3 regions of the Streptomyces sp. NPDC007205 genome follow, and region 2 is predicted to be linked to each of the others. Evidence: riboswitches for the same ligand, from Rfam matches in the RefSeq annotation. Region 2 holds a riboswitch; each other region holds the start of a gene.
The links. A riboswitch is a leader RNA that binds a small molecule or an ion and turns the genes downstream of it on or off. The one in region 2 is predicted to bind thiamine pyrophosphate.
Positions count from the first base shown of each region.

Region 1: another riboswitch for thiamine pyrophosphate. It lies ahead of thiO (glycine oxidase ThiO); the one in region 2 lies ahead of thiC (phosphomethylpyrimidine synthase ThiC).
Region 3: another riboswitch for thiamine pyrophosphate. It lies ahead of ABZ624_RS29195 (thiamine ABC transporter substrate-binding protein); the one in region 2 lies ahead of thiC (phosphomethylpyrimidine synthase ThiC).

Region 1 covers NZ_JBEYEW010000008.1:89,160-96,849, reverse strand. Annotated here, with positions in the region: gene ABZ624_RS16150 (NAD(P)/FAD-dependent oxidoreductase) at 240-1,757, shown strand; gene ABZ624_RS16145 (hypothetical protein) at 1,786-2,724, opposite strand; gene metF (methylenetetrahydrofolate reductase [NAD(P)H]) at 2,781-3,704, opposite strand; gene thiE (thiamine phosphate synthase) at 3,828-4,475, opposite strand; gene ABZ624_RS16130 (Rv2175c family DNA-binding protein) at 4,567-4,932, opposite strand; gene ABZ624_RS16125 (FAD-dependent oxidoreductase) at 5,075-6,310, opposite strand; gene ABZ624_RS16120 (hypothetical protein) at 6,342-6,692, opposite strand; TPP riboswitch at 6,746-6,857, shown strand; gene thiO (glycine oxidase ThiO) at 6,855-7,690, shown strand, end outside.
Region 2 covers NZ_JBEYEW010000004.1:173,413-181,102, forward strand. Annotated here, with positions in the region: gene ABZ624_RS09520 (LacI family DNA-binding transcriptional regulator) at 1-360, shown strand, start outside; gene ABZ624_RS09525 (metallophosphoesterase) at 642-1,721, shown strand; gene ABZ624_RS09530 (hypothetical protein) at 1,902-2,762, shown strand; gene thiC (phosphomethylpyrimidine synthase ThiC) at 2,975-4,777, opposite strand; TPP riboswitch at 4,770-4,947, opposite strand; gene ABZ624_RS09540 (YibE/F family protein) at 5,028-6,482, shown strand; gene ABZ624_RS09545 (SsgA family sporulation/cell division regulator) at 6,581-7,018, opposite strand; gene ABZ624_RS09550 (helix-turn-helix domain-containing protein) at 7,118-7,690, opposite strand, start outside.
Region 3 covers NZ_JBEYEW010000022.1:2,356-10,045, reverse strand. Annotated here, with positions in the region: gene ABZ624_RS29225 (hypothetical protein) at 1-18, shown strand, start outside; gene ABZ624_RS29220 (VOC family protein) at 127-540, shown strand; gene ABZ624_RS29215 (LAETG motif-containing sortase-dependent surface protein) at 761-1,420, shown strand; gene ABZ624_RS29210 (maleylpyruvate isomerase family mycothiol-dependent enzyme) at 1,498-2,298, opposite strand; gene ABZ624_RS29205 (ABC transporter ATP-binding protein) at 2,323-3,342, opposite strand; gene ABZ624_RS29200 (iron ABC transporter permease) at 3,372-4,973, opposite strand; gene ABZ624_RS29195 (thiamine ABC transporter substrate-binding protein) at 5,018-6,127, opposite strand; TPP riboswitch at 6,209-6,317, opposite strand; gene rlmN (23S rRNA (adenine(2503)-C(2))-methyltransferase RlmN) at 6,356-7,462, opposite strand.

The sequences.
Region 1 (7,690 bases), on a different contig from region 2:
CTCGCTTCCGCCGACGGATCGGCGGAAGGAGCGGCCAGGTGGCGCGCACCGTTCCGCCGCCCCGTGCCGGCGGTGCCGGGCCGCGCCCCTTTGCCGTGCCTCCACTCTCCCGTGCACACAGGCCGCGGGCCATCCGCGCACATACTCATCTCGCGACCTGAGTACGGATACTCAGCCGCCCGCACATGACCCCACGCCCGCGGACCGGATTGTCAGTGGCGGTCGATAAAGTCGCAGGCATGGCACGGATTGCGGTGATCGGCGCCGGGATGGGCGCGATGGCGGCCGCTGCCCGGCTGGCCGTCGCGGGCCACCGGGTGGCGGTGTACGAGCGTACGGAGACATACGGCGGCGCGGTGCGCCGGTTCGAGCGGGACGGGTTCGCCTTCGACACCGGCCCGGGACTGCTGACGCTGCCGGCCGTGTACCGCGATCTGTTCGTCAAGACCGGCAAGGAGCCGCTGGAGGACTGCGTCGAGCTGGTCCAGGTCGATCCCTCCGCGCGGCATGTCTTCGCGGACGGTACCGAGGTGTCACTGCCGAACGCCTCGCGCGCCGGTGTGGTCGCGGCCCTGGACGAGGCGCTGGGTGCGGGCGCGGGCGAGCGCTGGGGCGGCTTCCTGGTGCGGGCCCGGGAGGCCTGGGACCGCACGCGCAGACCGTTGCTGGAGGAGCCGCTGTGGCCGAGCTGGCAGGTGCTGGCCGAGAAGGAGCCGTATCCGTCCGTCCCGCACCGGCGCCTGCTGCGCACACGGTACGCGCGCACGCTGTCCGAGATCGGCTCCCTCGAGCTGTGCGACGAGCGCCTGGCGGCTCTGCTGGAGAGTTCCGCACTCGCCCACGGCCTCGATCCGCGGACCGCTCCGGCGAGCGCGGCCGTGCTGCCCTACATGGAGCACGCCTTCGGCACCTGGTATGTGCGCGGCGGCATCAGGGAGTTGGCGCGCGCGGTGTACGAGCGGTGCGTGAAGCGGCGGGTCGAGTTCGTCTTCGGCGCGGAGGTCGTACGGATCCTGGAGAAGGAAGGCCGTGCGGCGGGCGTGGAGTCGAGGGACGGCACGGTGGCCGAGGCGGACTTCGTGGTGGCCGGTGTCGCCCCGGACGCCCTTGCCGGGTTCGTCACCGGCACGGCCCTCCGCGGTGACGGCGAGGTCGCGCCACAGCGCGGGACGCCGAGCCGGCTCACGGTGCTGCTGGCGCTGCGCGGCGAGCGGCCGCACGGTGCGGCCCACCGGACCGTGGTGCACGCGCAGGACCGGGAGAGCGAGCGGGAGCTGCTGTTCGGCAGCTCGAAGGGGATGGCGGCGCGCCCGACCGTCACCGTGCTGCGGCCCGACGACCCGGCGCTGGTGCCGGACGCCGCCCATGAGTCGGTCGTGCTGTCCTCGGTGGTCCCTGCCCTGCCACAGGACGGGAGCCGGACCGGGCGGGCGGGCTTCGAGCGCCACGCCGAGGCCATGATCGAGGTGGCCGAGCGGGCCGTGCCCGGACTGCGGGACCGCATCCTGTGGAAGGAGGTGTGTACCCCTGCCGCCGTCGAGGAGGCCACGGGCGCGGCGGGCGGCGCGGTACCGGCCCCGGCGCTCGCAGCCGGTGCCGGACGCCTGCTGCACCCGGGCAACAGCACGAGGCTGGCCGGCCTCTTCACCGCCGGCGGCTGGTCGCACCCCGGCGGTGGACTGCCGCACGCGGGCATGTCCGGCGCGCTGGTGGCGGGTCTGATCGTGGAGGGGCCGGGGTTCCGCGGCTCCCAGTGAGCATGCTCGGGGTGAGCGGGCTCAGGCCTCAGAAACGGTACTGCTCGTCGTAGCCGGCGCCGGGCTGCGGTTGCTGTGCGTGGTCGTGGCCCTGGTACGGGTAGGGCTGCTCCTGCGGGAGTTCGCCGCCGTAGGTCTCGTCGGTGCGCTGCTGCGGTACCCACACCCCGCCCGACGGGGTCTCGCCGTAGCCGCCGCCGGCGTACGGGTCCTGGGCGTAGCCCTGCTGGGCGTACTGCCCGGAGGAGCCGGTGTCGTACGAGGCGCCGCCGTAGGGCTGGCTGCCGATGTACGGGTCGGAGTAGTTGGCGTAGGCCTGCTGGCCACTGGTGTCGTAGCCGTAGCCCTGCTGGCCGTAGCCCGAGTAGTCGTAGGCGTAGCCCTGCTGCTCGGTGCCCTGGGCCTGCGCCTGGGTGGCGCCCGCGTAGGCGGTGTCGCCGTAGACGCCGTAGGAGCTGGTGTCCTCGGGCAGGGGCTGCGGCTCGTAGACGGCGGTGGTCTCGGCGGCGGTGGGGTCGCCAGGACGGGGGGCCGGGGTGAAGACGTCGTCGCGGTCGTAGTCGTCGTCGCCGTGACCCTGCTGGTCGTGGGCCTGGCCGGGGTCCCGGTCGTCGTCCGGGCCGCCGGGCTCCGGGTCGGGGGCGTGCGACTGCGGGTCGTGCCGGTCCGCCTTGCCGCGGCGGCGCTTGCTGGCGCCGCCGGTCTCGGCGTCCGGGCGCTTGACCGCCCAGCCCGCGGCGAAGCCACGGCGGAACGAGAGCGTGACATAGGTCTGGCCGACCGCGAAGGCGATCGCGCCGACACCGATCACGATCACGGACGGCATCAGCACGCCGACCACGACCCCGAGGAAGCCGGTGAACGCGAGCAGCCGCCAGCGCAGGCGTGCCTTGTACTGCAGCAGCACCTCGCCCAGCAACCACAGTGCGACGATGCCGAACGCGATGTAGAGGACCGTCCAGCCCATGTACGCCCCTCTCCCAGTGACCGCTACGCAGTGTGTCGTATCGCGGTGCGGCCGGTCTAGGCCTGCGGGGGGTGGTGCAGGCCCAGGTTCTCGTAGATTTCCAGCGTCGCCGTGGAGTTGTTGAGCGTGATGAAGTGCAGTCCGGGCACTCCCTCGGCGAGCAGCCGAGCGCAGAACTCCGTGGCGAAGCCGATACCGATGGAGCGTACCGCCGCCGGATCGTCCTTCGCTGCGAGGATCCGCTCTTTCAGGGCGTCCGGGAAGACGGCGTTGCTGAGTCTGGGCAACCGTTCCAGCATCTTCACGCTGGTGACCGGCAGGACCTCCGGGATCACCGGGGTGTCACAGCCCGCGGCCGCCACACGGTCGCGCAGTCTCAGATACGACTCCGGCTGGAAGAACATCTGTGTGACGGCGTAGTCGGCGCCCGCACGGCACTTGTCCACGAAGTGGGCGACGTCGGTGTCCCAGTCCGTGGAGCGGGGGTGCATCTCCGGGAACGCGGCGACGCCCACGCAGAAGTCGCCCGACTCCTTGATGAGCCGGACGAGTTCGGCGGCGTAGGTCAGGCCCCGCGGGTGCGGGACCCACTCGCCCATGGGGTCGCCGGGCGGGTCGCCGCGCACGGCGAGCATGTTGCGGATCCCGGCGTCCGCGTACTGGCCGATGATGTTGCGCAGCTCGGCGATGGAGTGGTCGACCGCGGTGAGGTGGGCGACCGGGGTGAGCGTGGTGTCGGCGACGATCTGCTCGGTCTCCTTGACCGTGCCGGCGCGGGTGGAACCGCCGGCGCCGTAGGTCACGGAGACGAAGTCGGGCGCGACCGCCTCGACCCGCCGGAGCGCGCTCCACAGGTTCCGCTCGCCCTTGGGGGTCTTCGGTGCCGAGAACTCGAACGAGTACGTCGTCTTGCCGGTGGCGAGGATCTCACGCACGGTGCGTGCGCGATCAGTCCTGGTGGATGCGGTTCCGAGGGCCATACGGGCAGGTTAGCCAGGGGTGGGCGGTCCCCCAACCGAATGCCGGAAATTTGCCCGAATTGCCCCTTTCCTGTCCACGCCTTGGACAAAAATGTGGACAGCACAGGGGCAGCAGGCGCGCCGCTAGGCCTGCCGCAGCCGCTTCGCGAACTCCGCGGCGGCCGCTCCCGGGTCGTCGGCCTCGGTGATCGCGCGGACCACGACCACCCTGCGGGCGCCCGCGTCCAGCACCTGGTCGAGGCGGGACAGGTCGATGCCGCCGATCGCGAACCAGGGGCGTTCGGTGCCCAGGCCGGCGGCGTACCGGACCAGGTCGAGGCCCGGGGCGTGGCGGCCGGGCTTGGTGGGGGTGGGCCAGCAGGGGCCGGTGCAGAAGTAGTCCACACCGTCCTGCACGGCGGCCGCGGCGGCCTCGGACTCGGCGTGCGTGGAGCGGCCGATCAGCACCTCCTCGCCGAGGATGGCGCGGGCCGCGGGGACCGGCAGGTCGCCCTGGCCGAGGTGCAGCACATTGGCGCTGGCGGCGTGGGCGACGTCCGCGCGGTCGTTCACCGCGAGGAGCTTGCCGTGCCGGGCGCAGGCGTCCGCGAAGACCTCCAGGTGCCGCAGTTCCTCGGCGGCCTCCAGGCCCTTGTCGCGCAGCTGGACGATATCGACACCGCCGGCCAGGACCGCGTCCAGGAACTCGGGCAGGTCGCCCTGGCGCGTGCGCGCGTCCGTGCAGAGGTACAGACGGGCCTCGGAGAGCGCGGCGCGTGCGGTGTCGGACATACGTGGTCCCCCCTGAAGGGTGTGCGGGCGGCCGGCGCGGGGGCGTACGGGCCACGACGGCCCGCACGCCCCGCGCGTGCTGCGGGTCGGCTCAGACGGCGAGCGCCTGGGCCCGGCGCTTCACCTCCGTGCCGCGATTCTCGCTCAGGGCCTGCGCGGGGGTGCCGGGCAGGGTCGGGTCAGGGGTGAAGAGCCACTCGATCATCTCTTCGTCCGTGAAGCCGTCGTCCCGCAGGAGCGTCAGGGTGCCGGACAGGCCCTTGACGACCTTGTCCCCGTCGATGAAGGCGGCGGGGACGTGCAGCGCCCGGTTCTCACCTCGGCGTACGGCGATGAGCTGGCCCTCCTTGACCAGCTGCCGCACGCGCGTCACCTCGACGCCGAACTGTTCGGCGATGTCGGGGAGGGTGAGCCAGGCAGGGACGAGAGCATCGATCTTTGCGTCAATCTCGGTCACGGCACCTAGCGTAGGCGCTCCGCTGGTTCGGTCGCGATGCGCTCCGCCGGGTGCCGCGACGGATCGTCCTTCGGGGGCGGCACCGCCGTGGTTGCTCGCGCCCACGCGGCGGAGCCGCCTATCGCTACGGCCCCGCGCCCCTTCAGGGCGCTGCAGTCGCGTCTTTCAACGGGCGGGCCGGGTCCGCCAGAGCCTCCGCGTCCATGCTGCGGCCCGCCTCGATCAGCCTCCGCCCCTGCGCCAGGTCGCGCGGGCGACCGACGGCCAGCAGAGCGACAAGGCGGTCGCCGCGCAGCCAGCACACCGACCAGGCCAGGCCCGTCGGGTCGCCCCGCCGCACCAGCCGGTCGGCGGCGGCATGGTGGCCGGCGTACTGCACGAAGCGGCCGAACTGCTCGGACCAGAAGTACGGGACCGGGTCGTAGACCGCCGGGGTCTCGCCGAGGATGTTCGCGGCGACCGTGCGGGGGCCCTGCAGGGCGTTGTCCCAGTGGTGGACGAGCAGTCGTTCGCCGTAGCGGGCGGAGGGGAAGGAGGCGCAGTCGCCGACGGCGTACACGTCCTCGACGGAGGTGCGCAGACGGTCGTCGGCGAGGACGTCCCCGTGCGGCCCCAGCTCGATACCCGAGCCGGCCAGCCAGGCGGTGGCGGGGCGGGCCCCGATGCCGACGACGACGGCGCCCGCGGGCAGCCGGGTGCCGTCGGCGAGGACGACCGCGCCGGGCTCGACGCGCTCCACGCGCGCGTGCGTGCGGAGGTCGGCGCCCGCGTCGGCGTACCAGGCGGCCATCGGGGCGGCGACCTCGGCGGGCAGGGCGCCGGCGAGCGGACGGCCGGCGGCCTCCACGACGGTCACCGCGCAGCCGGCCTCGCGGGCGGCCGTGGCGAACTCGGCGCCGATCCAGCCCGCGCCGACGACCACGATCTCGTGCTGCCGGGCGAGCACGGGCCGCAACCGTTCGGCGTCGTCCAGGGTGCGCAGCAGATGCACGCCGGGCACCCCCTCGGTGCCGGGCAGGGTGACCGGTTCGGCGCCGGTGGCGAGGACCAGGACGTCGTACCGCACCGGGCCCTGCTCGGTGTCCAGCTCGTGCGCGGCGGGGCGCACGCCCAGCACCTCGCAGCCGAGCCGCAGCTCGACCCCGAGCGACTCGAAGTCCACGTCGAAGGCGGAGTCCTCCGCCTTGCCGAGCAGTACGGCCTTGGACAGCGGCGGCCGGTCGTACGGTTGGTGGGGTTCGGCACCGATGAGGGTGACGGTGCCCTGGAAGCCCTGTTCGCGCAGGGCGACCGCGGTCTGCACCCCGGCCATGCCGGCGCCGACGACGACCACGCGCCGCCCCTGTGACGTGCCCTCTTGTGCTGTCTGCTCGCTCACCCGATCACCATAGACAGTGACGGAGCGTCAGTCAGCGGGCGGGCTCGGTGACCTGTTCCACAACACTCGTGCCGGAGCCCGCCCGGGACTCCCACTCCCAGGTCTCCTCCAGCCGCACGCGCCCGTCCGGCAGCTCGACGACCGTGGACACACAGTGCCCGGAGGCGGTCGACCCGTCGGTCCTCAGCTGGACATAGCGGAAGTCCAGCCGGTCGCCCTCCCGGGTGCCGACCAGATGGCCGCGTACCACGTCGCCGCCCGCGTACTCGGCCCAGATCTCGCCCTCCGTCTCGTGGTAGGCGAACCGGGTGTGGGTGCCCACCTGACCTGGGGCTTGGTCCGCCACAGGGGCGAGGATCAGTCCGTCGAGCGACCGGGACACGGGCAGGGGCTCCCTTACGGGTGACGAGCGGGGCGGGCTAGGGTGGCCACCGTACAAGCACTCGCGGGAGCCCGGACGCACCGGGCTGAGAGGGAGGCTGGCGGCCTCCGACCGTACGAACCTGATCCGGGTCATGCCGGCGAAGGGAGGGGCTGGACGCCCATGTCGTCACGTACGTCCGATACGTCCGACGTCCTCGTCATCGGGGGCGGCATCATCGGCCTGGTCACGGCCTGGCGCGCGGCGCAGCGCGGGCTCGCCACGGCCGTGGTGGACCCCGAGCCCGGCGGCGGGGCCGCGCAGGTCGCGGCGGGGATGCTGGCCGCGGTCACCGAACTGCACTACGGCGAGGAGAGGTTGCTCGCCCTGAACCTGGAATCGGCGCGCCGCTACCCGGACTTCGCGGCCGAGCTGACCGAGCTGACCGGCCACGACCTCGGCTACCGCCGGTGCGGCACCCTCGCGGTCGCGCTCGACGCCGACGACCGCGCCCACTTGCGCGAACTGCACGCCCTTCAGCAGCGCTCGGGTCTGGACTCGGAGTGGCTGTCCGGGCGGGAGTGCCGGCGTCTGGAGCCGATGCTGGCACCCGGGGTGCGCGGCGGGCTGCGGGTGGACGGCGACCACCAGATCGACCCGCGGCGCCTTGCGGCAGCCCTGGTGACCGCGTGCGAGCGGGCGGGAGTGGTGTTCCACCGGGCGTGGGCCGAACGGCTGGACGTCGTACGGGACCGGGCCGCCGGGGTCACCACGGCGGACGGTGCCGAACTGCGCGCCGGCCAGGTCGTCCTCGCGGCCGGCAGCCTGAGCGGGCGGCTCGCCGGCGTGCCTGAGGCGCTGCTGCCGCCGGTGCGGCCGGTGAAGGGCCAGGTGCTCCGGCTGACCGTGCCGCCCCGGTACGCGCCCTTCCTGAGCCGCACCGTACGGGCCGTGGTGCGCGGCGGCCATGTCTACCTCGTGCCCCGTGAGAACGGCGAACTGGTCGTCGGCGCCACCAG
Region 2 (7,690 bases):
CGGCTGCTCGCCCGCCCCGACCGGCCCGACGCCGTCTACGGACTGTTCGACCCCAACGGCACGGATCTGCTGGCCGCCGCCCGCCGCTACGGGCTCCGCGTCCCCGAGGACCTGCTCCTCGTGTGCTGCAGCGAGTCCATGGTCTACGCCAGCACTGAGCCGCCCATCACCACGCTCTCCCTCAAACCCCGTCGCATCGGCACCGCGGTGGTCCAGCTCCTCATCGACGCCATCGAGGGCATGGAGTCGAACCAGCCGGTCGAGCAGGTGATACCGACCGAGCTGATCGTGCGCACCTCCTCCCAGCGGCGCCCGCCGCGCACGACGGTCAGCCCGCCGCGGTCACCGGACGGGAAATAGCGCCGGAAAGCGGGGCGCTCACCCCGTACAGCCCTCAGCCGGTGGCAGGGGCAGGGCGGGCCGGCGACCGGCGAGCCGGGGGTTCGGTCGGCGCATAGCCGGCCGAACACCTGCCCAAACGGGGCGAAAGCCGCGGTGAACTGGAGTCTTGTTCCGATTCACCACCCCTGGGTCATCACACGGCGCGACGCGCATTCCTATGATGGGCCCACGACACCGCGGACCGCTGCGACCAGGCAGTCCGAAGCGGTGCAGATGCGGCGCGATGGTGGAGGGGTCTGATGACTCAGGGGGCCGGTCAGGGACCCGAAGTGGAGCGGACGGCGACGCTGCGCGACTTCCGGGTACCGGCGTACGTCCACGAGACCGGTCCGTACGTCCGCACCGCCCCCCCGGGCGACACCGTGCCGCCCGTCGACGAGGCGTACCCCGACGGCTACACGCCCACCCAGCGCGACCTCCCCGTCATCAACCGGCCGGAGAGGCTCCAGGTCCCCGTCGAACCGGCACCCGCGGCCCCTGCCCCGCAGCCCGCGACCGGGCCAGGACCGCTGTTCGTCGTCGGAGACGTGCACGGATACCTCGACGAACTGATGACCGCCCTGCGGGAACAGGGGCTGATCGACACCTCGGGCCAGTGGTGCGCCGGCACTGCCCGGCTGTGGTTCCTCGGCGACTTCACTGACCGCGGGCCCGACGGCATCGGCGTCATCGACCTCGTGATGCGGCTGTCCGCCGAGGCCGCGGCGGCCGGCGGCTACTGCAAGGCCCTCATGGGCAACCACGAACTACTGCTGCTCGGCGCCAAGCGGTTCGGCGACACCCCCGTCAACTCCGGCGCCGGCACCGCCACCTTCCAGGCGGCCTGGCTGCTCAACGGCGGCCAGAAGACCGACATGGACCGCCTCCAGGACCACCACCTGCAGTGGATGGCCCGTCTCGACGCCGTCGAGGAGGTCGACGGCTATCTGCTCGTGCACTCGGACACCACCGCCTACCTCGACTACGGAGACTCCATCGAGGCGGTCAACGACACCGTCCGCGAGACCCTCACCCGTAATGACGCGGACGAGTGCTGGGATCTGTTCCGCAAGTTCACCAAGCGCTTCTCCTTCCGCGACGAGGGCGGCGCCGACGCCGTACGCTCCCTCCTCGATACGTACGGCGGCACTCGCATCGTTCACGGCCACAGCCCGATCCCCTACCTCCTCGGCGAGGTCGGCTCCGAGGACGGCGAGGAGGGCACCGGCCCGGCCGTGGAGGACCCGCACGTCTACGCCGACGGGCTCGCCATCGCGATGGACGGCGGGGTGACCATGGCCGGAAAGCTACTGGTCCGGCAACTGCCCCTGACTACCTGACCGTCCCGCGGGCAGGCGTCCCCCGGCGGAGTACACGCACGCGGGGGGCAATTTCCGGCAACCCCCTGTCACCGTGTGCCGTCACGGCTCTACCATCGGCTTATCCGTAGCAGGCTCCCCTCCGTTTCTGCCCGACGGCTCGCCGGCGTGCGAGCCCCAAGCCCTACGGAGCATCGGGGGATGCACATGAACAGCGTTCCGCAGCACCTGCAGAGCGAGGACCGCCAGGAATTCGAGCGGCTCCTCAGCGAGGCGCTGCGCTCCGCACCGCACCGGCCGGAACTGGCCGCTGTCGGACAGCGGCTCAATCCGGAACAACTGCGCACCATGGCACTCGACGCCAGCGCCCTGATCACGGCCGCCGCAGCGGCCGAATACCAGCACTATGTGAAGGTCCGCCAGGAACTGCGCCACCCGGCCATGGCCCCGTCGGCCGCCGGCGACTCCGCCACCGCGGAGCCGGGTTCGGCCACGACCGGGCTCGTCACCACCCTCGGCGAGGATGCCGAGAGCACCGGTGCGGGCGCCATCGCGGTCATCGCCGTCCTGGCTCCCGTCCTGTCCGGAACGGCCGCGGCGATCTTCCTCCTCGTCGGCTACATCCTGAAGACACTCAGCCCCGGACAGGCCTTCGCGCAGACCATGCTCACCGCCGGCTGGGTGTTCGGCGCGGTGACCGCGGCCGCGATCCTCGTCGCCGCCGTCGGCCTGCTCCTCACCGCGCTGCGCAACAGCAGCTCGCCCCAGGCCCAGGCACTGGACGCGGCGCACCGGGAGCTGGACAGGGCCAGAGAGGCCTGGCGGGACGCCCTGCTGGAGCGAGGCATCCTGCCGTTCCTGCGCGAGGCGCTCGCCGAGCCCGGACCAGCCGCCCTGCACCACACGACGCCACCCGCCCCGAGCGGCCGCATGCCCCGCCTCGGGTACGACCGCCCCGGCTTCAGCAGCCCCGACGACGGCTCCGGCTCCGGTCGCCCGAGCTTCACCAGCCCGGACTACACAAGCCCGGACTTCGGCGGCCCGGAGCACCAGCCCGACTGACCCGCACCAGCACCCGAACAACCCGGCTCGCGCTCCGTACCGCGGGGTCCCGACCGGGGGGGACCGAGCGGCCAACCGGCGTGGTATCACCACCCGGTCAGCCGCCGTGTTCGCGGCGGATGTCCCGCGAGAAGGCGTCCACGGCCGTGAGCGCGCGGCCCGTGCTCCCAGCCGGCTTGAGCATTCGGAGCACGGACCGCCGTACGTTGAGCTCAGTCCGCGATCGGCAGGTACACCCTGTTCCCCGCCTCAGCGAACTCCTTCGACTTCTGCAGCATTCCTTCAGCGACCTCCTCGGGTGACGCCCCCTCAGCCGCCGCACCACCGAACCGCTCTGTGATGCTTTGGCTGATCTTCATGCTGCAGAACTTCGGCCCGCACATGGAGCAGAAGTGGGCCGTCTTGGCGGGCTCGGCGGGCAGGGTCTCGTCGTGGAACTCCCGTGCCGTGTCCGGGTCCAGAGCGAGGTTGAACTGGTCCTCCCACCGGAACTCGAAGCGCGCGTCGGACAGCGCGTCGTCCCACTCCTGGGCTCCCGGGTGCCCCTTGGCGAGATCGGCCGCGTGCGCAGCGATCTTGTAGGTGATGACGCCGGTCTTGACGTCGTCCCGGTTGGGCAGGCCGAGGTGCTCCTTGGGCGTGACGTAGCAGAGCATCGCCGTGCCCCACCAGGCGATCATCGCAGCGCCGATGCCGGAGGTGATGTGGTCGTACGCCGGCGCGATGTCCGTGGTCAGCGGGCCGAGCGTATAGAACGGAGCTTCATCGCAGATCTCCTGCTGAAGGTCGATGTTCTCCTTGATCTTGTGCATCGGGACATGTCCCGGACCCTCGATCATCGTCTGTACGTTGAAACGCCTGGCGATCCGGTTGAGTTCCCCGAGGGTTCGCAATTCCGCGAACTGCGCCTCGTCGTTGGCGTCCGCGATCGAGCCCGGCCTGAGACCGTCGCCCAGCGAGTACGTGACGTCGTAGGCGGCGAGGATCTCGCACAGCTCCTCGAAGTTCTCGTACAGGAACGACTCCTTGTGGTGCGCCAGGCACCACGCGGCCATGATCGAGCCGCCGCGCGAGACGATGCCGGTCTTGCGGTTGGCGGTGAGCGGGACGTACGGCAGCCGCACGCCGGCGTGGACCGTCATGTAGTCCACGCCCTGCTCGGCCTGCTCGATGACGGTGTCCTTGTAGATCTCCCAGGTCAGTTCCTCGGCCCTGCCGTCGACCTTCTCCAGTGCCTGGTAGAGCGGCACCGTGCCGATGGGAACGGGGGAGTTGCGCAGCACCCACTCACGCGTCGTGTGGATGTTGCGGCCGGTGGAGAGGTCCATGACCGTGTCGGCGCCCCAGCGGGTCGCCCAGGTCATCTTCTCCACCTCTTCCTCGATGGAGGAGGTCACCGCGGAATTGCCGATGTTGGCGTTGACCTTCACCAGGAACCGCTTGCCGATGATCATCGGCTCGATCTCCGGGTGGTTGACGTTGGCCGGCAGCACCGCCCGGCCCGCCGCGATCTCCTCGCGGACCACCTCGGGAGAAACGTTCTCCCGGATGGCCACGTACTCCATCTCGGGGGTGATCTCTCCCCGGCGCGCATACGTGAGCTGCGTCACCGTCTGGCCGCTGCGACCCCGGCGCGGCTGGCGCGGGCGTCCGGGGAAGACCGCGTCCAGGTTGCGCAGCCCGCCACGCGGCGAGGTGTGCTTGATCCCGTCGTCCTCGGGACGGACGGGACGGCCCGCGTACTCCTCGGTGTCGCCGCGGGCGATGATCCAGTTATCCCGCAACGGCGGCAGGCCCCTGCGGACATCGGTATCAACGAGTGGGTCGGTGTACGGGCCCGACGTGTCGTACAGCGTGACCGACTGCCCGTTGGTGAGGTGCACCTGGCGGACCGGCACGCGCAGGTCGGGGCGCGAACCCTCGACGTACGCCTTGTGCCAGCCGATGGACTTCCCGGCCTCCTGGGACTTCTCGTCCTGGACGGAGGCAGGCGTGCGTGCGTCCTTGTTGGTCATGTGACCTACTCCCTACGCCGGCATTACCCGGTAACAGGTTCGGCGGTCGACGCAGCGGTTTCCGTCTGCCGGTGTTTCCTGAGGAACATGGCATGTTCCACGTGAAACATCGCGTGTACGGAGGTCAGCGCCCTCTCAGCCCGGTGCTCCGAGCTCCCGCGTGTGCAAAGGTGCCTCCACGCTAGCGCCATATGTGGCGCGGTGAACAGTGGGCCCCCGCCGTTCTTGCAATGATCGGGCGGTGACCAGGATGGATCAGTACCCATATCAGCCGCCCGAGCCACGCCATCACGAGGGCTCAGAGCAGGGCACCGGCTTCGGCGGGGGCGACGGCCAGGGTCCCGGGCGGGGATCTGGTGGGGACGACGGCCGCGGTCACGGCCGAGGCCACGGTCACGCGCACGGCCACAGCCACAGCCACAGCCACAGCCACGGTCCCGCTGCCCCGGTCTCCCAGCACCTGCGCAAGGTCATCGCCGCGATCCTGGTCCCGTTCACCGCGGCGGTCGTCGTCGGGCTGCTGGTTCTCTGGCCCGGGGGAGCTCCGTCCCACAAACGCACCGGCGTCGGCTTCGACCGGGAGACCCAGCAGGCCACGGTCACCAGGGTCGTCGAGGTGAGCTGCCGGTCGGTGAACGCATCCGGCGACACCCCGACCGGCAACACCTCCACCGCCGAGGGCACCTCGGCGCAACAGGAGGCGAAGGGAACCTGCAAGAAGGCGACCGTCCGTGTCGACACCGGCAAGGACAAGGGGCGTACGTTCACCGAGATCGTGCAGCCGGACCAGACCCGGCAGCTGCACCAGGGCGAGAAGGTGGTGGCCGCCTACGAGCCCTCGGCACCGAAGGACCTGCAGTACTCGGTGGCCGACGTGAACCGGAAGTTCCCCATGACGCTGCTCGCGGGGATCTTCGCGCTCGCCGTGGTGGTGGTCGGACGGCTGCGCGGGCTCATGGCGCTCATCGCACTGGCGGTGAGTTTCCTGGTGCTGACCCTGTTCATCCTGCCCGCGATCCTCCAGGGTTCGAACCCGCTGCTCGTGGCAGTGGTGGGAGCGAGCGCCATCATGCTGATCGCCCTGTACATGTGCCACGGTCTGTCGGCGCGGACGTCGGTGGCGGTGCTGGGCACGCTGATCTCCCTGTCGCTGATCGGTGTACTCGGCTCCCTCTTCATCAGCTGGGCCGCCCTGACCGGCAACACGGACGACAACACCGGTCTGATCCATGGCCTGTACCCGTCGATCGACATGAGCGGCCTGCTGCTGGCCGGCGTCATCATCGGCTCGCTCGGTGTCCTGGACGATGTGACCGTGACGCAGACGTCAGCCGTCTGGGAGCTGCACGAGGCCAATCCGTCGATGGGCTGGCGCGGGCTGTACCGGGCCGGCATCCGTATCGGCCGCGACCACATCGCCTCCGTGGTCAACACCCTTGTCCTCGCCTATGCCGGTGCCGCGCTGCCGTTGCTGCTGCTGTTCTCGATCGCGCAGAGCAGCGTCGGGACCGTGGCCGACAGCGAACTGGTGGCCGAGGAGATCGTGCGCACGCTGGTGGGCTCGATCGGTCTCGTCGCCTCAGTCCCGGTCACCACCGCGCTCGCCGCCCTGGTGGTCTCGGCCGACCGGACCGGCCCGGGCACCCCGGCTCCGGCACAGCTCGTTACGGCTCGTGGCGGCCGCGGCCGACGCCGGAAGCGGTGAGCCCGAGCTGAGCGTCCCGGACAGGGCACCAGGCAGAAGCGTTCCTGCATGCGTCCACGCGGCATGGCGCAGCGCCCGGCGGCCCGTGCCGTGACGCTTCAGCCCGCGCTCTGCTCCTCGGCCAGAATGCGGTCAAGGGCCTCGTCCAGATGGGCGTCGAAGTCGGCCAGGGCGCCCTCCTGGCCCAACGGCACGAGCTTGTCCGTACGGTCCAGGAAGGCCACGAGCGGAGGTGCGGAGGAACGGAACAGGGCCTGGTCGCAGCCGACCTGAAGCCTGATCAGCACCTCGCCCAGCACATCGGAACTGACGGGAGCGATGTGCACATCCCCTTCCCCGCACGGTCGGCCGACACCGTCGATCAGCAGTTCACGCCCGAACGCCCAAGTCACCGGAGCATCACCGGGTAGATGAAAGGTGAGCCGCACGGCATAGGGATCACTGGTCTCGTAGCGCAACTCCACCGGGATGCGGAAGGAGAGTTCCTCCGACACGAGAAAGCTCATCATGACCTCTGCCTGTACGGACTCGCGCATCGTCCATCCCGTCATATGACACCGACTGGCCGGGATTGCTCCCTGTAACCGTGGTCAAATCTTGCTGAACGTACACGTGAGATCACAAGGAGTAAGTTTTCAGATACTGATAGAGAGGGTGAGCGTCCCCAGATGCCGCCCGATCTCGGCCTGCAGCCGACGGGCCGCGGGCAGCAGCCGGTCGGCCTGGTCGGCGGGCAGCGACATGGCCATCGTGGCCACGGTCGTGCCGACCGTGATCGGCACCGCCGCGCAGACCGTCCCGAGCGCGTACTCCTGACGCTCCACCACCGGCTTCATGCGCGGCATCCGGGCCAGCCGCCGCACCAGGGCATCGTTGTCGCGCACGGTGTACGGCGTGAGCGATTGGACGGGATAGCGGGCAAGGTGGTCGCGGCGGGCGTCCTCGTCCAGCTGGGAGAGCAGACACTGCCCGATGGCGTGCGCGTGACCGGTCTCGCGGAAGTCGGCCCACTCCTCGACCGCCGGCGCCCCGGGGGAGTCGGAGACGCACATGACCTCGATCTCGCCGTCCCGGTACATCGCGTAGTACACCGGCACCCCGATGGAATCGCGCCAGTGTGCGAGCGTGTCGGCGACCGCGCTGCGACGTTTCTGCTGAGCTCCGCTGCTGCCCAGCCGCTCAGCCGCCTCGCCGAGGAAGAACAGCCC
Region 3 (7,690 bases), on a different contig from region 2:
CTCCCCGTCGCCCGCTGAGCGGCCCGCCGCAAAGAAATCTCCTGCGGCCGATGAGTTCTGCCGGGCCCCGGGGTCTACCCCGCCGAACACGCTGATCCCAAGGCGAACCACGGAAGCGAGAACCTCATGTACCAGCAGATGATCTTCGTCAACCTGCCCGTGAACGACCTCGACGCCTCGAAGAAGTTCTTCACGGAGCTCGGCTACACGATCAACCCGCAGTTCAGCAACGAGAACGCCGCCTCCGTGGTGATCAGCGACACCATCGTCGCGATGCTGCTGACCAAGCCGTTCTACGCGACCTTCACCAAGAAGCAGATCGCCGACGCGACCACGACCAGCGAGGTGCTGGTCTGTCTGAGCGCCGAGAGCCGCGAGAAGGTCGACGAGCTGGTCGACAAGGCGATCGCGGCGGGCGGCACGGCGAGCGGCCCGACCCAGGACCACGGCTTCATGTACGGCCGCGCCTTCGACGACCTCGACGGCCACACCTGGGAGGTCATGTGGATGGACCCGGCTGCGGTCGAGGGTCAGGGCTGAACCGGGATCAAACGCAGCGGCGGTTAATAAGCAGGTAAAGCCAACTGAGTTGAGCGGCATATGCATTGACACTGCTTACGGAGCGCTTATAGACCTGTGAGCCTCCTGGGGGTGATGGGGCCTCACCTCATCCGTAGCCCCAACGCCCCCACAGCCCCCCGCAGTTATGCACCTGTAAAGGACAAACGTGTCCATAACTCGCCGTAGTGCACGCCGTTCCGTGCGCATCCTGGGTGTCGCCTCCGCCTCCGCCGCCGTGGTGCTGGGTCTGTCCAGCTCCGCGCTCGCGTGCACCATCCGTGACTTCAAGGCCGAAGCCAAGTGCGACGGCGACAAGAGCGTCATCGTCGTCACCGACACCGACGGCTCCCGCACCCCCGCCACCATCTCGGTGTTCCTCAAGGGCATCGGTGGCGTCGAGACCAAGGTGGGCGAGCAGAAGGTCAAGGGCTCGGCGAAGGGCGCTCCGGTCACCTTCCCGGACGACTGGAAGCCGAGCGCGACGTACCGCGTGCACATCACGGCCGCCAACAAGAGCGTCGACGAGGACATCCAGCCCGACCTGGTGACACCGTCCACCGCCTGCAAGACCGAGAGCCCGACCCCGAAGCCGCCGGCCAGGACACCGAAGCCGACGCCGTCGAAGTCCGCCCCGGCCGAGTCGGCGACCCCGACTCCGTCGGCCTCCGAGTCCAGCTCCGCCCCGGCGTCCGCGCCGAGCAACGCGCCGTCCCCGGCGGTCGGTGACTCGAACCTCGCCGAGACCGGTGCCAGCTCCAACACCGGCCTGATCGCAGGCATCGCGGGCGCGCTGGTCGTCGTCGGCGGTGGCGCGGTCTACTTCGGCATGCGCCGTCGTGGGACACGCGGCAACGGCTGACGCCTCGCCCTCCGTACACCGCCGCGGCCCGTCCTCCTATCCCCAGGGGACGGGCCGCGGTCGTCTCTCCGCCCGGCTCAGCCGAAGCTCGCCCGCTCCACCCAGAACTCCAACACCTCCCGCTCACCGAGGACTTCGAGGCCGGGGCTGTCCAGCGGCAGCCGGCGGTAGAAGGCCAGCAGCACCGAGGTGAGCGGGCCGCGCAGGGCGACTGTGGCCTTCTCGTGGCCGCGCCGCCAGCGCACGCCGTCGGGGCCGAACTCCACCAGCCACTCGGCGTTCAGGGCCGGGTCGGCGTCGGTCGCGTGGAGGTGGACGGTGCGGGTGGGCCCGTCCAGGCGCAGGGCCTCTTCATGGCCGCGGACCCGCTGGAGGAAGACGCCGAAGTCCAGCCACTCGTCCATCGCGTCGACGGCGATCTCCGGTGACAGTTCGTAGTCGAGCCCGGCGGCGAGGGCCGCGTCGGCGCGGTGGACGGTGATCTCGTGGGTCATCCGTCGGGCCCAGAACCCGGAGACGGCCTTCTCCGGGAAGAAGCTCCACACCGCGGTGTCCGGACCGGCCTCGCGCAACGTCGCGACGACCAGCTCACCGGTCTGAGCCAGCCACTTGTCGAGCGCCACCGCGTCGCCCCGTTCCTCTGGCCCGGCACCGAGGGACACCTGATCGTAGGGGACGTTCTCCTGGGCCCGGGTGCGCACCAGGGTCTCCACCCACCGCAGGGCGCCGCCCATATGCCGTACGAGGTCTTCCAGCGACCAGTCAGGGCAGGTCGGCACGGTCGCGGACAGATCGGCGCCAGAGGCCACCACGGCCCTCAACTGCTCGGTCTGACGGGAGATTTCGTCACAGTAGCGGTCATGGGAGAGCACAGTCATGCCGTCACCCTAAGGGCCCGATGATCAGCCGAGCACGACGATTTCGGCCGCGTCGAACTCCACACCCACCCCGCCCCCGACCTCCGGCGCGTCCCGCAGCGCGCACGCCGCCTCCAGGCGCGGCCCGTCCTGGGGCTGGAGGTGGACGGCGACATGGGTGCCCTTGAAGGTGCGGGCGGTCACCGTGCAGGGCAGACCGGTGTCGGCCGCCACGAGCCGTACCCCGGCGGGCCGGACCAGCAGGCTGCGGGCGCCCTGCGGGGAGCCCTCGGGCACCGGCAGCTTGCCCCAGGGGCTGTCGGCGACCGTCCCCGCGACGGTCGCCGGGACCACGTTGTCGAAGCCGAGGAAACGGGCCACGAACGCGTCGGCGGGCCGCTGCCACACCTCCAGCGGCGTACCGGACTGCGCGATCCGCCCGTCCCGCATCACCACCACCCGGTCGGCCAGCGCGAACGCCTCACCCTGGTCGTGGGTCACGGCGAGCACGGTGGTGCCCAACCGGCCGAACAGCTCCCGCAGTTCGATGACCAGCCGTTCCCTGAGCGAGCGGTCGAGCTGGCCGAGCGGCTCGTCCAGCATGAGCAGCCGGGGCCGGGGCGCGAGCGCCCGGGCGAGGGCCACCCGCTGCTGCTCGCCCCCGGACAAGGAGGCCACGGCCCGCCGGGCGGCCCCGGGCAGCCCGACCAGCTCCAGCAACTCGCCCACCTCGGCGTCCCGTTCACTCTTCCCCACCCCGTGCATGCGCAGCCCGAAGGCCACGTTCGCGCCGACGTCCCGCTGCGGGAAGAGCTGGTGGTCCTGGAACATCAGGCCGACGCCCCGCCGATGCGCGGGAACGCCCGACTGGTCGCGACCGCCGAGCAGCACCCGTCCGCCGGAGAGGGGCTGGAGCCCGGCGACCACCCGCAGCAGGGTCGACTTCCCGCTGCCGCTGGGGCCCAGCACACACACCACCTCGTGCTCGGCGACATCGAGATCGACCGCGTCGAGCACGGCCCGCCCGCCGAAGCGCACGGTCGCGGCATCGAGGCTCAGCAGCATCGAGAACTCCCCCGTCGGGCCGGCAGCATCTAGAACTCCCCCGTCCGGTCGGTGCGCAGCCGCTCCAGGACCAGCAGCGCGGCGGCGCACACCACCATCAGAATCGTCGAAAGGGCCATCGCCTGGCCGTAGTTGAGGTCTCCCGGGCGGCTGAGCAGCCGGGCCACGGCGACCGGGAGGGTGGGGTTGTCGGGCCGGGCGATGAACACGGTCGCCCCGAACTCACCGAGCGAGACGGCGAACGCGAACCCGGCCGCGACCAGCAGCGCCCGCCGCACCAGCGGCAGGTCCACCTCCCGCCACACCCGCCAGGGAGAGGCCCCGAGCACGGCGGCGGCCTCCCTCAGCCGTGCGTCCACCGCGCGCAGCACCGGCAGCATCGTCCGTACGACGAAGGGGGCGCCGACCAGCGCCTGGGCGAGCGGGACGAGCATCCAGGACTGTCTGAGGTCCAGCGGCGGCTTGTCGAGGGCGATCAGAAATCCGAAGCCCACGGTCACGGCGGACACGCCGAGCGGCAGCATCAGCAGCGCGTCGAAGCCGCGCACCAGCCGTCCGGCGTCCCTGCGGGCCAGCGCGGCGGCGGCGAGACCTCCGATCACGACGGCGACGGCGGTGGCGGCGACGGCGTACTGCAGCGAGGTCCACACGGCGTGCACCGGCGCCACCAGGAACGTACCGCCGTCGGAGTGCGCGAGCGCCCGGTAGTAGCCGAAGCCGGGCGCGTCGAGGGAGCGCCGCACGAGCACGGCGAGGGGCAGGACGAGCAGCAGGGCGATGGTGACGAGCACCCCGGCGAGCAGCGCCCACTGCCCGCCGCCGCGCGGCCGGCGGGTGGTCGCCTTCGGGTCCACGAGCCGTAGTGCGCTCTCCCTTCGCCGTACGGTCCGGGCGTGCACGGCGAGGATCGCGCCGACGGCGACGAACTGGACGAGGGTGAGGACGGCGGCCGTGGAGAGGTCGAAGACCTCGGAGGTCTGTCGGTAGATCTCCACTTCGAGGGTGGAAAAGGTGGGGCCGCCCAGGATCTGGACGACGCCGAAGGAGGTGAAGGTGAACAGGAACACCATCAGCGCGGCGGCGGCCACGGCGGGCGCGAGGGCGGGCAGCGTCACCTTCCGCCAGGCGTGCCACGGAGACGCGCCCAGCATCCGGGCCGCCTCCTCCTGCCGGGGATCGAGCTGGGACCACAGTCCGCCGACGGTCCGTACCACGACCGCGTAGTTGAAGAAGACGTGGGCCAGCAGGATCGCCCACACCGTGGTGTCCAGCCGTACGCCCCACAGCTCGTCGAGCAGCCCGCCGTGTCCGACGAGGGCGAGGAACGCGCTGCCGGCGACGACGGTCGGCAGCACGAACGGCACGGTGACCACGGCCCGCAGCAGCTGCTTGCCCGGGAAGTCGAAGCGGGCGAAGACATGGGCGGCGGGCAGCGCGAGCAGCAGGGTGAGCGCGGTGGAAGCCAGCGCCTGCCAGGTGGTGAACCACAGCACGTGCCGGATGTCCGGCTGCGTGACCACGTCCGCGAGCCGCCCGAACTGCCAGGCGCCGTCCACCTTCAGCCCACGCGCGACGATCGCGGCGACGGGCCAGGCGAAGAACAGCGCGAAGAACGCGACGGGCAGGGCCATGAGCCCGAGCCGCGCCGCGCTCCCCGCGCGGTCCTTGCGGGGGACTACTTCAGTACGAGCGAGGTCCACGACTTGACCCACTGGTCACGGTTGGCGGCGATCTTGCCGGGCGCCATGGTCTCGGGGTGCTCGGCGGCCGGCCCGTACTCGGTGAACTCGGCGGGGACCTTCGCGCCCTGCACCACCGGGTAGACGTACATGTTCAGCGGCATGTCCTCCTGGAACTCCTTGGAGACCAGGAAGTCGATGAACGCCTTGGCGCCCTTGGGGTTCTTGGCGTTGCTGAGCAGCCCGGCGAACTCGATCTGCCGGAAGCAGGTGCCGGTCGCGACGCCGGTCGGTGCGGTGCTGGGCCGCTTCTTGGCGTAGATCACCTCGGCGGGCGGCGAGGAGGCGTACGACACGACGAGCGGCCGGTCCCCGCCGGCCTTCTTGCCCTCCGACGACCCGGAGAACTCCTGGTAGTAGGCCTGCTCCCAGCCGTCGACGACCTTCACGCCGTTGGCCTTGAGCTTCTTCCAGTAGTCCTGCCAGCCTCCCCCACTCCCGGCTTCGCTCGGGCGGGAGGTGCCCCCATCCCCGAACTGGGCTGCGCTGCCGAGCAGGAAGCCGAGGCCGGGCGAGGAGGTGGCCGCGTTCTCGGTGACGAGGAGGTTCTTGTACTGGGGCTTGGCGAGGTCCGCGAAGGACTGCGGCGGGGTCAGCTTGTGCTTGCTGAAGTACGCCTTGTCGTAGTTGACGCAGATGTCGCCGTAGTCGATCGGCGTGACCCGGTGCTTGGCCTGGTCGAGCTGGTACTGGCTGCCGACCTTGTCGAGCCCCTTGGCCGTGTACGGCTGGAACAGCCCGTTGTCGAGGGCCCGGGAGAGCAGGGTGTTGTCGACGCCGAAGAAGACGTCGCCCTGCGGGTTGTCCTTGGTCAGGATGGCCTTGTTGACGGCCTGCCCGGCGTCGCCGTCCTGGAGATTGCGGACCTTGTACCCGGTCCGACGCTCGAAGTCCTTCAGCACGCTCTTCGAGATCCGCCACGAGTCGTGGCTGACGAGCGTCACCGTCTTGGAGTCCGCGGACGGCTTGGTGTCACCGGATCCGCACGCGGACAGGCTGATCAGGCCGAGCCCGACCGCCACGGCCACGAAGGTCTTGTTCTGCACTGGATGTCCTCCTGGGGTTGGCCAGGAAGAGACGCGGCCCTGCCCGGGCTCCGCTGGGGAGACCCGGGCAGGGCGCAACAGCTTGAGTGATGACCGAACTCCCTACCCAGAATGACCTGGGCGAGGTTCAGAGGGTCTGCGGCCCTGTCCGCCGCACTCTCAGCGCTGTGGCGCTCCCCTGTCGGAATATGAAGATATGTGGACTGAGGATATGTGGACGTGGCCAGATTACCGCTCGGTGGCCGCCAGCTGACCACAGGCTCCGTCGATCTCCTGCCCTCGGGTGTCCCGGATCGTCACCGGCACACCATGCGCGGCGATGGCCTCGACGAACGCTTTCTCGTCCTCCGGCCGGGAGGCGGTCCACTTCGACCCCGGCGTCGGGTTCAGCGGAATGAGATTGACGTGCACGGGCTTGCCCTTGAGCAGCCGGCCGAGCCGGTCACCGCGCCACGCCTGGTCGTTGATGTCCCGGATGAGGGCGTACTCGATGGACAGCCGGCGCCCGCTCTTCTCCACGTACTCGAACCCGGCGTCCAGCACCTCGCGCACCTTCCACCGTGTGTTCACGGGGACGAGGGTGTCGCGCAGCTCGTCGTCGGGGGCGTGCAGGGAGATCGCGAGCCGGCACTTGAAGCCCTCGTCGGCGAACCGGTGGATGGCCGGCACGAGCCCGACGGTGGACACGGTGATCCCGCGCTGCGACAGTCCCAGCCCGTCCGGTGCGGGATCGGTCAGCGCCCGGATCGCGCCGACGACCCGCTTGTAGTTGGCGAGCGGCTCACCCATGCCCATGAAGACGATGTTGGACAGCCGGGCGGGTCCCCCGGGCACTTCCCCGTCCCTCAGGGCCCGCATCCCGTCGACGATCTGGTGGACGATCTCGGCGGTCGACAGATTCCGGTCGAGCCCCGCCTGCCCGGTGGCACAGAACGGGCAGTTCATCCCGCACCCGGCCTGCGAGCTGATGCACATCGTCACCCGGTCCGGATACCGCATCAGCACGGACTCGACGAGGGTCCCGTCGAACAGCCGCCACAGCGTCTTGCGGGTGGTTCCCTCGTCGGTGGACAGATGCCGTACGACGGTCATCAGCTCCGGGAACAGCGCTTCCTGCAGCTTGTCGCGCGACCCGGCGGGGATGTCGGTCCACAGCTCCGGGTCGTGCGCGTACCGCGCGAAGTAGTGCTGAGAGAGCTGCTTGGCACGGAACGGCTTCTCACCGATCTCGGCCACCGCGTCCTTGCGCTCGGCGGGCGTGAGGTCGGCGAGATGCCGCGGCGGCTTCTTGGCTCCGCGCGGGGCGACGAAAGTGAGTTCTCCGGGTGCAGGCATAACACGACCAGTGTCGCAGATCATCTCCGGGGCCCCAGGCCAGAGCGGGGTGGGGGTGGTCACCCGTGGGCGCTGACTGTCAGCGTTGGTCGACCTCGCACGGCCCAGGGACGGCCCAGCACTGATCGAGGATGCCCGTGATCATTGCCTGGTAGCCCAGCAGGGTCCACGCCACCGCCGCGACAAGCTGCCGGGTGCGCGCCCGCCTGGATCTGGCATGCCGATGGC